DNA from 3 places in the Rhizobium sp. M10 genome. Region 3 is predicted to be linked to each of the others. Evidence: riboswitches for the same ligand, from Rfam matches in the RefSeq annotation. Region 3 holds a riboswitch; each other region holds the start of a gene.

Region 1 (4,741 bases), on a different contig from region 3:
TCCTGGTCGGTGAAGACCGGGGCGTCGTCGCGGCCGACGGCTTGCCGGAAGCGTTCGATCAGCCGCTTGGTCTGCTCCGGCTCGCGCTGATTGCGCCGGCCGACGAAGAGGCCGAGCGGATTGGTCTCGCGAAACAGCGCGAATTCATCATCCGAAATCACGGGATTGGGAAGGCCGACGAAAAGGGCGAGCGGGGTCGAGGACAATTCTGGTGCTCCGGTATCAGATGGTCATGTCGGCATGCTTCTCAGCATGCCTTCGTAGATGCCCTTGTCGGGGGCGGGGATGGTGATTGCGCCTGCGGTCTTGGCGTAGAAATCGACCGGGCCGGCATCGCCGATAAAGGCATAGGCATGGCCAAGCGTCTTCATGGTCTGAAGGCAGGCGGAAAACAGCGCGAGCCCGATACCCTTGCCGCGGGCTTCAGGATCGACTCCGGTCGGGCCGAAGAAGCCGCGCGCCGTCGTGTCGTAGCAGGCAAAGCCTAGCAGCTCACGGCCGTCGACGGCGATCAGGCAGGCAACGGGCTGGCGGGAGAAGGCGACCGAGACCTCGCTTGCCCAGTTCTCGCTGAACCGTTCGCGAACCCAATCGACGACGAGATGCAGTTCCGGGGGGAGGGCCGGGCGGATGGAGACACCGATATGATCGGCTTTCCGATTCAGATCGGCAAGCTTTGTGGAGTATAGACTCACAAGCAGGTCTGGCACCGGTCATTCCTCCTCATATTCCGTTATTGCGGAATATATCCCCTTTTAATGTCATAGACTTGGCTATCTGGCTGAGCTTGTCAACTGCGTTTTTCAAATGGCGCGACGCTGCTCGCCCCGATGCTCCCGCTCAAAAGCAAGCTGGTTGCCGAACGCAAAAACGGCCCGGGGAGGGCCGGGCCTGACAAAGTGGGCAACTTCTCTTTCGTAATGCTCGGCATAAGGCCACGGCCGTTCAGTTGACGTCCGTTGGCTGCCCCTCACCCTAACCCTCTCCCCGTAAGAACGGGGAGAGGGGACGTGCCCCGCGAAAAGTTTGGGGAACGGAGAGGTTGCAGCATATCCCCTTCGCCCCGTTTACGGGGAGAGGTGCCGGCAGGCGGATGAGGGGCGGCAGCCCTCAGTACCCGTCTTTCCAAAGCGCATGAAAATGGTGCACCGGGCCGTGGCCGGAGCCGACGGTGAGGCTGCCTGAAGCCGCAACCGCGCCGGCGAGATAATCCTTGGCGATGGCGACCGCCTCCGGCACCGAGGCGCCCTTGGCAAGCTCGGCCGCCAGCGCGCTCGACAGCGTGCAGCCGGTGCCGTGGGTGTTCTTGGTCGGCACGCGTCGGGCTTCGAACCAGTGCAGGCCGTCGGCCGCGGCAAGCACGTCGGGGCTTTCCTCGCTGTCGAGGTGACCGCCCTTGACCAGTACGGCGGCCGGGCCGAGCGCGCGCAGCTGCTCGGCCTGCGCCGCCATCTCGGCGCGGTTTGTCGCGACCGGCTGGTGCAGCAGGGCGGCGGCCTCAGGCAGGTTCGGGGTCAGCAGCGTCGCCAGCGGCAGCAGCCGGCGGGTAAGCACATCGATGGCTTCGGGCGCCAGCAGGGCGGCACCGCCCTTGGCGATCATCACGGGATCGATGACGATGGGGATGCCGCGCCGATCGGCGAGCGCTCCAGCAACGGCTTCTGCGATGCCGGCATTGGCGATCATGCCGATCTTGACGGCATCGACACGCACATCGGCAAAGACGGCGTTGATCTGATCGGCAACGAATGCAGGCGGCACCAGATGCACGCCGGTGACGCCTTGGGTGTTTTGCGCCGTCAGCGCGGTCAGCACTGCCATGCCGTAGACGCCGCGGGCGGAAAAGGCCTTGAGATCGGCCTGGATGCCGGCGCCGCCCGAGGGATCGGAGCCGGCGATGGAGAGGACGTTGCGGATCATGCACGGACCTTTCGGATTTCAGCGGCGATGCGGCGCGTCGCCGCTTCCGGATCCGGCGTGCCCGAGATGGCGGAGACGACGGCAAGCCCGCTTGCGCCTGCGGCAAAGACGGCGGCCACATGGTCCGCCTTGAGGCCGCCGATCGCAACCGAGGGCACCGGCGAGGCCGCCACCAGCTTGGCAAGACCGTCAAAGCCGATCGGCTGCTTGTGGTTGGCCTTGGTCGGGGTCGCAAACACCGGGCCGACGCCGGTATAGTCGACGACATCGGGATCGACGGCAGCGGCAAGCGCTTCGGTTTCGACCGACAGGCCGAGGATCATCCCGGGACCGATCATCGCCCGCGCGCTCACCGCATCCATGTCCTCCTGGCCGATATGCAGACCGTCGGCGCCGATGGCGATCGCCGCCTCGACATCGTCGTTGACGATGAGGCGGGCGCCGGTGCCATCAAGCGCCTGTTTCAAGGCGCGTCCGGTCGTAATCATCCCGGCCGTGCCGGCATGTTTGTCGCGCAGCTGCACCATCGTCGCGCCGCCGGCAACGGCAAGACGCGCGGTCTCGACCATGCCGATCCCGGCGCAGAGATCGGGATCGAGGACGAGATAGAGCGAAAGGTCGAAACTCTTCATGCCGCCGATATCCTTGCCCGGGCATCGAGCGTTTCGGCATCGAGCGCGTTCAACGCGTCGAGGAAGCGCCATGCGAAGGAGCCGGGACCGGCCGCACCGAGCGCTGCCTCCTCGCCCGCGATGGCGAAGGTTGCGAGGGCGGCGACCGTCGCGCCGAACAGATCCTCGGGCACGGTGGCGGCAAAGGCGCCGACGAGGCAGGTGAGCGAGCAGCCAAGCGCGGTGACCTGCGGCATCAAGGCCGATCCGCCTGTGATGCGCACCGCCCGCTCGCCGTCGGTGACGAAATCGACGGCACCGGTGACGGCGACAATCGCCTGCTGCCGCGCGGCCAGCCATCGCGCCGAACCTTCGGCCTGCTCGACCGGATCGCGGCTGTCGACTCCCTGGCCGCGGCTCTCGCCGCCGGCAAGCGCGATGATCTCGGAAGCGTTGCCGCGGATGATCGTGGGTTTGAGCGCCAGCAGAGCAGCGACCGCATCGCGGCGAAAGGCAGTGGCATAATGGGCGACCGGATCGAGCACCCAGGGTTTGCCGGCCGAGGTCGCCGCCTTCGCCGCCGCCTGCATGCCGTCGATCCATTGCGTCGACAGCGTGCCGATATTGACGGTCAGCGCGCTCGCGATGACGGCGAACTCGCCGGCTTCCTCAGCCGCATGCACCATGGCCGGCGAGGCGCCCGCGGCCAGGAGAACATTGGCGGCGATGTTCATCGCGACATAATTGGTGATGCACTGAACGAGCGGCGGCTTCTCGCGCATCGCCTTCAGCATGGCTCCTGGTGTGCTCCTGGTCTGCATGTGGCCCCTTTCAGGCGGGGGCGAGCACGGGGTCATTCGTGCGGCGGACCGCGACCCCGAGCGACTCCCTCCGCCGGCATTATCCGGTTCAGGTTCGAAGGGTGCTTCTCAGCCCGCCTGTCGACGAACGCCCCTGTCTCTCATCGGGTTCTTTTTCGCAGAGAACGGGGCGGATGTCATCCCGAAAATGACAGTCCTGCGACGGCGCGGCGCGTGAAGTCCGCTGCGGACACGCTATCATCCTCGACGGCCAGGCCCGGGCTTTACGGGGGCCGAGAGCTTGCCGCCGATTCGGGTCTTGATCAGGTTTTCCCGAATACGGCCCACGGATTCCGTCCCAGGCTGCATTGGCCGCCGCCTTTTCACCATTCGGTTGTCCTTTCCCTTCCGAGAAGAACAGTCGCAGCAACCCGCGGGTGTGACGAATTTCTGAAATACATCTCAGTATTCGTAGGCGGCATCGAGGATAAAGCCGGCGCCTTGGAATGTCTTTTCTTCAAAATGAGTACGGCTCATCTTTCGCAGATTTTTCTGGATGGCCGCCGATGCGGAATTATTCATCCTATCCGATTATACGCCTGATTTTCAATAAAAACGAGCAGGTGACCAGCTTCGCGTAAGTTGCGCATCGTCTCATGTCCGTCGCCAAGCGGTTTTATTCGAATTTCGGAATCTGTTGGCGATTTCGTTGCGAATGGGGTCTCGGGCAAACTGAGCGTAATCTCCCAGAACGCGAAATAAATACCTAACGCAAACTTTACCGTGCTGACACGTTAAGGTTGACCAAATTGCGGATTGTAGCGATATGACTTCCAACCAAAATAAAATCTTCCTGAAGTTGCATTTTAAATGAAGAAATTTTTGAAAAGCGGCATGAAGCGGGTCCTTTGGACGATCGCCCCCATTCTGATATCGATCGCCTGCACGAGCCCATCCTTTTCGCAATCTCCTGATGGTCAAGAACCGGAACAGGCGCCGGCGCAACCTGCGCCGGCGATAAAATCGCAGAAATTCGACGACTGGTATTATCGCTGCACGGGTTCGGCAGGCACCGAGGCCTGCGAAGTCGCTCAGGTGGCGCAAGTCGCCAGGGACGGCAAACCCGTCAATATCCTGACGCTGGCGATCTCGGCGCCGCCGGCCGCGCCTGCCGCACCTTCCGACAAGGGCAAGGGCAAGCCGCGGCTGATGCTGACCGCCCTTCTGCCGCTCAATGTTTTCCTGCCCTCGGGCCTGTCGATCAAGGCCGACGGCAAGCCCGTCGCCAAGCTCGATTACCGCAATTGCAACCAGACCGGATGCTGGGCGCAGCTGGCGCTGGATACGAAAATGACCGCGGCGCTGAAGAAGGGCGCGGCGGCCGAGGGGCTGGTGCGGCTGATGAATGGC
Region 2 (4,741 bases), on a different contig from region 3:
GATCAGACAGCGGGCTGCCCGCAGCCGTGATCAGATGATAGCGCTCGGCATAGAGGGGAACACTGGTGACACGGCCGAGCGGCTCATTTTCAAGGTAGGTGATACCGGCGTCGATCTCGAGATTTTCGAGCATGCTCAGCACCTGCAGCGAATTGCGCGAGACGATCGAGAAGGTCACGCCCGGATGTCGTTCCTGAAAGGGCGTGGTGATGCGCGACAGCATGGCGAGCGCCGTCGGAATGGCGGCGAGGCGAATGTGGCCGGAAAGACCGCGCCGCGCCGCGCGCATTTCCTCGCGCATGGTGCGGGCATCGCCGACGATGCGCCGCGCCCATTCGAGCACGCGCTGCCCCTCCGGCGTCAGCCCCTGAAACCGCGACCCGCGCTGCACCAGCATGACGCCGAGCTGATCCTCCAGCTGGCGGATGGCGGCCGAGAGCGTCGGCTGCGAAATCCCGCATTCCTCCGCAGCGCGGCCGAAATGCTTTTCATTGGCAAGGGCGATGAAGAATTCCAGCTTGTCGATCATCCGGTCTCCCGACCCGGCATGATATCATCCGGATCCAGCCCATCTTCTGCGCGGCAGCCGCCGCGCGACCCGACATGCTTTAACCGCTTTCGGCAGCCGGAAAAAGATCGAACAGCGATTCGAGGAAGGCAAGCACGCTGAGATTGCCGATGCTGTAATAGACCAGCCTGCCCTGACGGCGCGTATTGACCAGCCCTTCGAGCCTCAGACGCGCGAGTTGCTGCGAGACCATTGCCTGTTGTATGCCGAGAATATTCTCGATTTCACCCACTGTCCGCTCCTCATTCGCGAGGATGCAGAGGATGAGAAGTCGGCTCTGATGCGCCAGCGCCTTCAGCAGATCGCTCGCTTCATGGGCTTTTGCAGCGAGTTTGTGCAATTCCTGGCCGGTCATCCCCGGCTCCGGTATAGGCAACGGCATTCGGCATCTCGGAAGGGAAGCAAAAGGTAGATCAGCACAATAGCATATTCGCACAAGCGAATTCGTCAAATGTGATGAAATGCCAAAAAAGGTCCAAGTAAATCAGCAGATAAGCTGACCGCCGTTGATCTCGAGGACTTGGCCCGTAATGTATCCGGAGAGCGAAGAAGACGCCAGGAACAGATAGGCGGGAGCGCAATCCTCGGCCGTGCCGAGCCGTTGCAGGGGAATGGATTTTCGCGTCTGCTCCAGCTTTTCGCGGGAGGAATAGCGCTCATGGAAATCCGTCTCGATCGTTCCCGGCGAGACGCAATTGACCCGGATGCCATCCGGCGCCAGCTCACGGGCAAGCGCCTTGGAATAGGTGGAAACGAAGGCTTTCGAGGCCGAATAGACCGAAGAACCGGGACTGCCGCCAGTCAGCGCTGAAATCGAAACCGTGTTGACGATAGCCGCGCCTTCGGCCGCCTTCAATGCCGGCAACAGCGCCCGGGTCAGCGCCACCACCGACGTCTGGTTCAGCCGCACGATCGCTTCATAATCCGCGTCGGTCAGCGTCGCGGCCGGAAAACGGCCGAGCATGGTGCCGGCATTGTTGACGAGCACATGCACCTTGTCGAAGAAGGCGAGAGCGTCCTCTGCAAATTGCGCAGCGCCGCCGACCGCGGTGAAATCGGCGTTGAGCAACAGCGCCCGTCTTTCCGATTCAGCCGTCAGCAGGAAATCCGGCAGATCCCGTCCCGGTTTGCGCCCGGTATGGACGATCACCTTCGCGCCGCAGTCCAGGAACTGCCGGGCCACCTCGAGGCCGATGCCCCGCCCGGCGCCGGTGACGACGACATTGCGATTTTCGAATAGTCTCGGATGGAACACGAAGCCGTCCTCCTCGCGGACGATGCCGCCGGTTGCGTCATTCGCCCTTAACATATGCGCGCGCCGGCCGAAAGAAAGGCACGCATCGATCTTTCCGCGCAGGAGAGAGCTCCGGGAGGCTCAGCTTTCGTTCCCGCTCTCCAGAAGCCGCGCACCCGGCCCTTCCTCGCCAAGCCGATCGCAGGGATTGCGCAAGGGGCAGCTGTCGATCGACAGACAGCCGCAGCCGATGCAGCCGGTCAGACGGTCTCGCAGCAGGCTGAGCCGTCTGATTCGCTCGTCGAGTTCATTCTTCCAGCGCGCCGACAGCGTCTGCCAGTCAGCAACCGTCGGCGTGCGCCCCTGCGGCAGGGAGGCAAACGCCGTCTGGATTTCCGAAAGCGGAATGCCGACACGTTGCGCCACCTTGATGATGCCGAGCCGGCGAAGCACGTCACGTCCGTAACGCCGCTGATTGCCGCGCGTGCGGATGCTGGAGATCAGCCCCTTGGCCTCATAGAAATGCAATGCCGAGACGGCAAGACCGCTGCGTTCCGCCACTTCGCCGACCGTCAAAAGCCTGCCGAGCGGCGTAACGGTGATCGTATCCATCGCCTCTTGACCTCAATATTAGTTGAGGTTTTATAACGCCTGCTCCCCCGGGCGTAAAGCCCAGGTGCAGGAAGGAGCGACAGTCAGATCACCCGGTCGATAGCGGACTGAAATCATGGCGCCGGCATTTGCCACCCTCGCCACGGCCGCGTCCTGCCGATATATCCGCCTGAGACGAGCTCGGGTTCCGTTCCCGGCAGGTACGGAACCTCGGAAAACACCCGGGCAGGACTCCGCCCGGGTGTTTTTTCGCGTCCGCGGTTCCGTTCCGACCCGGCGGACGGATGTGTGATTTTGCGGTTGCGGTAAGAAAACCCCGATGATAGTTTTCGCTGAAATAACAGGGGAGCTCCGTGTCGCCGGGGCTGAGATGAGAAGCGCAAGCCTCCGGACCCTTCAAAGCTGATCTGGGTAATGCCAGCGGAGCGAGGTTCAGATGTTTTCCGGCGCACAAGTGTCACCCTTTCCGATATCCGGCAGGCTGGCCGGCACCATTCCCGATGTCTTCGACAGGTTTGCGCATCTGCGGCGCCGCGCGACTTTTCAAGCGCGCCAAGGGCGCCGCGGCACTTTGAATCGCTGCATGATTTTGTCCTTGGATCGATTCCGACCTGAAGAATCATGCAGCCGGACGAAAGCCTGAAATCGACGCTGATGACATCGCCACCACCATCGGATTCGCGCCTTGCCGCGCTCGGTGCCGCCCTCTACCGGGCGACCCCCGCCCTGCTCGCCGGTTTTGCTTTTCTGGCCGCATGGGAACTTTATGTCGATCTCTCCGGCATCAAACCGTCCATCCTGCCGGCGCCTTCGCGCATCCTGACCCAGGGCTGGCTGAACCGCGAAGCGTTGATATCAAACACTTGGCCGACGCTCGGCGCCACACTCGGCGGCTTCGCCCTGTCGCTCGCCTTCGCTTTCGTCTCGTCGATCCTGATGGATTTCATGCCCTTCATGCGCCGGGCATTGCTGCCGATCTTCATTGCGAGCCAGACCCTGCCGCTGGTGGCGATCGCGCCCCTCGTCGTCCTCTGGTTCGGTTTCGGCCTGTTGCCGAAGATATTGCTGGTTGCGCTCGTCACCTTCTTCCCGCTGCTCGTCGCTTTGCTGCAGGGTTATGAGGCAACCGACCGCGACATCGCTGAACTCTTGAACTCGATGAAGGCAAGCCGCTGGCGCATTTTCCGCCTGGCCCGGCTTCCCTCCTCGCTGCCCTATTTCTTCGCCGGCCTCAGGATCTCGATCACCTATGCCGTCGTCGGCGCGATCTTTGCCGAATATGCGGGAGCCGCACGCGGCCTCGGCATCTATATCCTCAACGCCAAGAACAATTTCCGGCCGGATCTCGTCCTCGCCGCCGTCGTCGTCAGCGCCGTACTGACACTCTGCCTCTTCGGAGTGACGCTGATGATCGAGCGCCTCGTCATGCCCTGGCAACCGTCCGGGGAGCGCCGCCGATGACCGATGAACTGGTCGAACTGCGCAAGATTTCGAAATCCTTCGACGGCATGCAGGTGCTCGGCGACATTTCGCTCGCTGTCGCAAGCGGCGAGTTCGTCTCGATCGTCGGCCCCTCCGGCTCCGGAAAGTCGACGGTACTCCGACTGCTGACCCAGGCGCTTCGACCCGATTCAGGCGCCTTGCTCTTCAAGGGCGCCCCGCTGGAACAGGCACCGCATTCCTTTGCCTTCATGCCGCAACGCGACGCGCTGATGCCCTGGCGCCGGATCATCGACAATGCCGCACTCGGCCTGGAGGTGGGCGGCATGAGCCGTCGCGCCGCCCGCGCCACCGTGGCGCCGCTGTTCGAGCATTTCGGCCTTGCCGGCTTCGAACACCATTATCCCGCCGAGCTCTCCGGCGGCATGCGCCAGCGCGCCGCGCTGTTGCGCACCGTCGTCCAGAGCCAGGACATGCTGCTGCTCGACGAGCCTTTCGGCGCGCTGGACGCGCTGACGCGCACGCAGATCCAGGAATGGCTGCAGGGCATGTGGACGCAACATCGCTGGACGGCCTTGTTGATCACCCACGACGTTCGCGAGGCGGTGTTCCTCTCCGACCGGATCTACGTGCTATCGGCGCGCCCGGCGCGTATCATCCGCCAATTCCGCGTTCCCCTGCCCCGCCCGAGAAGCATCGCCGATCTCGGCTCGCCGGCGGCCCAGGCGATCGAGACCGAAATCCTGCAAACCCTGCTTCATCCGCTAGAACAGGATGATTTTAGGCCGGTCGGCCTAAATCAGAATCCTGTTCCAATTTAAAGAGTTAGAGCATGATGTCGTCCGAAAACCGCTCACACTTTTCGGCATCATGCTCTAGAGACCTGA
Region 3 (4,741 bases):
GCGGTAATCGGGCCGGCATCGTCGCTTTCGATCATCGTCGCCCCGACCATGAAGCGGTTTTTTTCGCGCGGCACGATATAGATCGGGTGGCGCGGATGCAGCAGGCGGACGGGGCGGGAGAGACTGACCTCGCCTGTTTCGATGCAGAGCATCTCGCCTCGAACACCGCGCAATCCAGGCAGCCGGCCGATCTGGGCGGCACCGGTGCAGTCGATTACCCGGTCATAATGGGCAAGATCAGCTTCGCCCGTGACGCCGAGCATGAGACGCATGCGGGCGTCCTCCAACCCTGCGGCCAGGGCGGCGAGCGCCTGCCGTGGATCGAGATGCGCTTCCTGCCGGAAGAACAGCGCCCTGCGGAAGCGGCCGGCGAGATCAGGCTCCAGAGCGGCGATCGCCGCCTCGTCCAGCCATTCCCATCCGCTTGTCCGGCGGGAAAAGCGGTCGAGCTCGCCGGCATCGCGCCCGCCCGCCACGACAAGCGTTCCCCGGCGATTGACATGGCCGGGCAATGCCGCCTCCCACCAATCGGCGGCAAGGCGACCGAGCGTCAGCACCGGCTCCTCCGCACTTTCCCGTTCGCACCACGGCGCCAGCATGCCGCCGGCAAAGCCGGATGCGCCGGCGCCGGCCTTGTCGGCCTGCTCCGCAAGGGTGACGCGGAAGCCGTGGCGATAGAGCTGCCAGGCAACGGTGAGGCCGGCAACGCCGGCCCCTTTGACGAGAACGCGCATGATCATTCTCCGGCGGGAGTTTTCGCGACCTCTGCGACCGGCATGTAGAGATCGCCGCCATCGCGGTACTTGGCCGCCATCGCTTCCAATCCCTCTTTCTGAGCTTCGGCGCGAATGTCGTGGGAAATTCGCATGGAGCAGAATTTCGGGCCGCACATCGAACAGAAATGCGCCACCTTGTGCGCCTCCTTCGGCAGGGTCTCGTCGTGGAAGGAGCGGGCCGTATCCGGGTCGAGGGAGAGGTTGAACTGATCCTCCCAGCGGAATTCGAAGCGCGCGCGCGACAGCGCGTCGTCGCGGATGCGGGCGGCCGGATGTCCCTTGGCGAGATCGGCGGCATGGGCGGCGATCTTGTAGGTGATGACGCCGGTTTTGACGTCGCTGCGGTCGGGCAGCCCCAGATGCTCCTTCGGCGTGACGTAGCAGAGCATGGCCGTGCCGAACCAGCCGATCATGGCGGCGCCGATACCGGAGGTGATGTGATCATAGCCCGGCGCGATGTCGGTCGTCAGCGGTCCGAGCGTATAGAAGGGGGCTTCGCCGCAGACCTTGAGCTGCTTGTCCATATTCTCTTTGATCTTGTGCATCGGCACATGGCCGGGGCCCTCGATCATCACCTGGCAGTCCTTCGCCCAGGCAATCTTGGTCAATTCGCCGAGGGTTTCGAGTTCGGCAAATTGCGCTGCGTCATTGGCGTCCGCGATCGACCCCGGACGCAAACCGTCGCCGAGCGAGAAGGATACGTCATAGGCACGGCAGATGTCGCAGATTTCCTCGAAATGCTCGTAGAGGAAACTCTCCTTGTGGTGATGCAGACACCACTTGGCCATGATCGAGCCGCCGCGTGAGACGATGCCGGTGACGCGATTGACGGTGAGCGGGATATAGGCAAGCCGCACGCCGGCATGGATGGTGAAATAATCGACGCCCTGCTCGGCCTGTTCGATCAGCGTATCCCGATAGGCTTCCCAGGTCAGATCTTCGGCAATGCCGTTCACCTTCTCGAGCGCCTGGTAAAGCGGCACCGTGCCGATCGGAACCGGCGAATTGCGAATGATCCATTCCCGGATGTTGTGAATGTTGCGGCCGGTGGAAAGGTCCATGACCGTGTCGGCGCCCCAGCGGATCGCCCAGACCATCTTCTCCACCTCTTCCGCCATCGACGAGGTGACCGCCGAATTGCCGATATTGGCGTTGATCTTCACCAGGAAATTGCGGCCGATGATCATCGGTTCGGTTTCGGGGTGGTTGATATTGGCGGGGATGATCGCCCTGCCCTCGGCGACTTCCCGCCGCACGAATTCGGGCGTCACGAAATCCGGAACATGCGCGCCGAAGCTCTCGCCGTCGCGCGCGAGCGCCTCCTTCGCGGCCTGCCGGCCGAGGTTTTCGCGGATCGCGATAAACTCCATTTCCGGGGTGATAATGCCGGCACGCGCATAGGCGAGCTGGGTGACGGCGCGTCCGGCCGTTGCCTTTAGCGGCGTGTTGCGAATGGGAAATTCCGGCGTCAGCCGCTCGCCCGTGGCAAAACCATTGTCTTCAGGCTTCACCACCCGGCCTTCATAGGCTTCGACGTCGCCACGCGCCCTGACCCAGGCTTCGCGCAAACGCGGCAGCCCGGCGTCAATGGAAACCATATGGGCCGGATCGGTATAGGGGCCGGAGGAATCATAGACCGTAACCGGCGGCTCGCCGGAGGTCGGGTGAAGGCTGATTTCGCGCATCGGTACGCGCAGATCCGGATAGAGCGTTCCGGGTTTGACGATCTTGGTCGAGGCCGGAAGCGAGCCGGTAGTGACGACGGGAGTAAGCTGGGGTGCAACAATATTCATGGATGAGGCTCCAAGGTTTGACGTTTGGAGACCCAGTTCCAGTGTTGGAATGATGGAAAGACGCCTTGCGCGACAAAGCGAAAATCCGCCCAACAGCCGCAGCGTCCGCACCGTCCCTACGCCAGTATGAACTGGATCAGGTTCAACGGGTCACTGCGCCACAATCGGCAAAGCCGAATCGTCTAGCAGAATCTCAGCCCCTTGCCGGGACACCCCTGGTGAATGGTCGCCATCAAAGACCGCAGCGGCCTTTGTGTCAAGAAGCCCTTTTGCGTTTCAAGGCAGTGGCTGTCGATGCTGGTCGCCGATCGGCTGGTATCGTAGAGTGTGCCGGCGGCCGGACCGGCCCCGGTCGAGCAACATTGATTGTGGATGGGCCGGTTTGCCGGGCCATTTCGCTCGCGCCCCTTGGACGCGTGCTCCATATTCTCATCCTCACGGCCACGTGACAGCGACCGCGCGTTCATCTGTCCGACGGCACCGGCTCATCATTCTGTCGCAACGCGATTTCTGCATTCATGGCTTATCGTTTCGTTCACACTGCCGATCTCCACCTCGACTCTCCGCTGCGGTCGCTGGCGCTTCGCAACGCCGAGCTGGCCGATCTCGTGAGTGACGCCAGCCGGCAGGCGCTGATCGCGATCGTCGACCTTTGCCTCGAGGAGCAGGTCGATGCGCTGGTCATCGCCGGCGATCTCTATGACGGCGAGCAGACGTCGATGAAGACGGCGCGCTTCCTGGCAAGCCAGCTGGAACGGCTGCACCGGGCGGGGATTTGCGTCTTCAAGATCCGCGGCAATCACGATGCGATGTCGAAGATCGCCAGGGAGCTGGTGATGCCCGATACGGTGAGGGTCTTCGGCGGCCACGCCGAGACCGTGGAGGCGACGAAGGGCAGTCTGTCGATCGCGATCCACGGTCTGAGCTTCGCCAAGCCGCAGGCGCCGGACCCGCTTCTGCCGAAGTTCAAGCCGCCGGTCGCAGGTGCGGTCAATATCGGCATCATGCATACGAGCCTTGCCGGATCGGCCGGCCATGACGTTTATGCGCCCTGTAACGTGCTCGACCTTCACGCCTCGGGATTCGACTACTGGGCGCTCGGCCATCTTCATCAGCGCAGCCACTATCCCGGCACGGCGACGGTCATCATGCCCGGCATGCCGCAAGGCCGCGACATCAACGAGTCGGGCGTCAAGACGGTGTCGCTGGTGACCGTGGCGGACGACCGGACGGTGACGGTCGAGGAGCGGCGCACCAGCATCGCGCAGTTCGAGCGCGTCGATGTCGACCTCACGGGTGTCGATGATTGGCGTGATGCGGCCATGGTGATCGAAGCGGCACTGACGGCGCAGCGCGATCATACGGCCTCGCCGCATCTCGTCGCGCGCCTCAGGCTTTCCGGTCGCACGCCGCTCTCCTGGCAGCTTCGCCGCGATGTCGACCTCATGCAGGCGGAAGCCGAGCAGCGCGGTGACCGCATCGGCCGGACCTGGATCGAGAAGCTGGAGCTCGCCTTCGAAGCGCCGGTGCCCCTCGCCGACGAAGCCGTTGCCGATCCCGTCATCGAGCTCGGCGCGCTGATGCGGGACGAGGTCATCGCCCGCAGCGGGTTTCGCGACGATGTCAGGGAGATGGTCCGCGACCTGCTCGCCGACCTGCCGCCCGAGAGCCGGGCATTTGCCGGGCATGACGAGGCGGGTTTCGAACGCTTCATCGACAGCCTTCTCGCCGACGGCGCCGAGGACATCGCCGCCCGGATGAAGGCTGCGGAGCGGGGAGACAGCTGATGCGCCTGCGCCGTCTCGACCTCATCCGTTATGGCAAGTTCACCGACCACTCGATCGATTTCGGCGCGGTCCGACCGGGTTCGCCCGATCTGCACATCGTCTATGGCCTCAACGAAGCGGGCAAGTCGACCACCTTCGCCGCCTATCTCGACCTGCTCTACGGCATAGGCGAGCGCAGCACCTACAATTTCCTGCATCCCTACAACACGATGAAGGTCGGTGCGCGGCTGGAATTCGGAGGCGCGGACCACGAGTTGGCCCGGCTCAAATTGCGGACCGGCAGCCTCGTCGATGATCGGGGACAGGCTGTGAACGAGGCGCTTTTGGCCGGCGCGCTCGGCGGCGTCGGCCGCGACGCCTATCGCACCATGTTCTCGCTCGACGA

Evidence for each region. Region 3 has a riboswitch for thiamine pyrophosphate ahead of thiC (phosphomethylpyrimidine synthase ThiC). Riboswitches for the same ligand answer to the same signal wherever they lie in the genome.
Region 1: it holds a riboswitch for thiamine pyrophosphate, as region 3 does, so the genes downstream of both, thiM (hydroxyethylthiazole kinase) here and thiC (phosphomethylpyrimidine synthase ThiC) in region 3, are expected to answer to the same signal.
Region 2: it holds a riboswitch for thiamine pyrophosphate, as region 3 does, so the genes downstream of both, CO671_RS11325 (ABC transporter permease) here and thiC (phosphomethylpyrimidine synthase ThiC) in region 3, are expected to answer to the same signal.

The regions. Positions count from the first base shown of each region.
Region 1 is NZ_NWTA01000024.1:55,579-60,319, forward strand. It holds gene CO671_RS27480 (glycoside hydrolase family 3 N-terminal domain-containing protein) at 1-206, opposite strand, end outside; gene CO671_RS27485 (GNAT family N-acetyltransferase) at 231-710, opposite strand; gene thiD (bifunctional hydroxymethylpyrimidine kinase/phosphomethylpyrimidine kinase) at 1,111-1,920, opposite strand; gene thiE (thiamine phosphate synthase) at 1,917-2,552, opposite strand; gene thiM (hydroxyethylthiazole kinase) at 2,549-3,352, opposite strand; TPP riboswitch at 3,401-3,497, opposite strand; gene CO671_RS27505 (invasion associated locus B family protein) at 4,202-4,741, shown strand, end outside.
Region 2 is NZ_NWTA01000005.1:364,583-369,323, reverse strand. It holds gene CO671_RS11345 (LysR family transcriptional regulator) at 1-529, opposite strand, end outside; gene CO671_RS11340 (metalloregulator ArsR/SmtB family transcription factor) at 609-950, opposite strand; gene CO671_RS11335 (SDR family oxidoreductase) at 1,053-1,823, opposite strand; gene soxR (redox-sensitive transcriptional activator SoxR) at 1,944-2,414, opposite strand; TPP riboswitch at 2,747-2,860, shown strand; gene CO671_RS11325 (ABC transporter permease) at 3,069-3,875, shown strand; partial or broken gene CO671_RS11320 (ABC transporter ATP-binding protein) at 3,872-4,683, shown strand.
Region 3 is NZ_NWTA01000013.1:179,635-184,375, reverse strand. It holds gene thiO (glycine oxidase ThiO) at 1-734, opposite strand, end outside; gene thiC (phosphomethylpyrimidine synthase ThiC) at 737-2,569, opposite strand; TPP riboswitch at 2,665-2,796, opposite strand; gene CO671_RS21450 (DNA repair exonuclease) at 3,088-4,356, shown strand; gene CO671_RS21445 (AAA family ATPase) at 4,356-4,741, shown strand, end outside.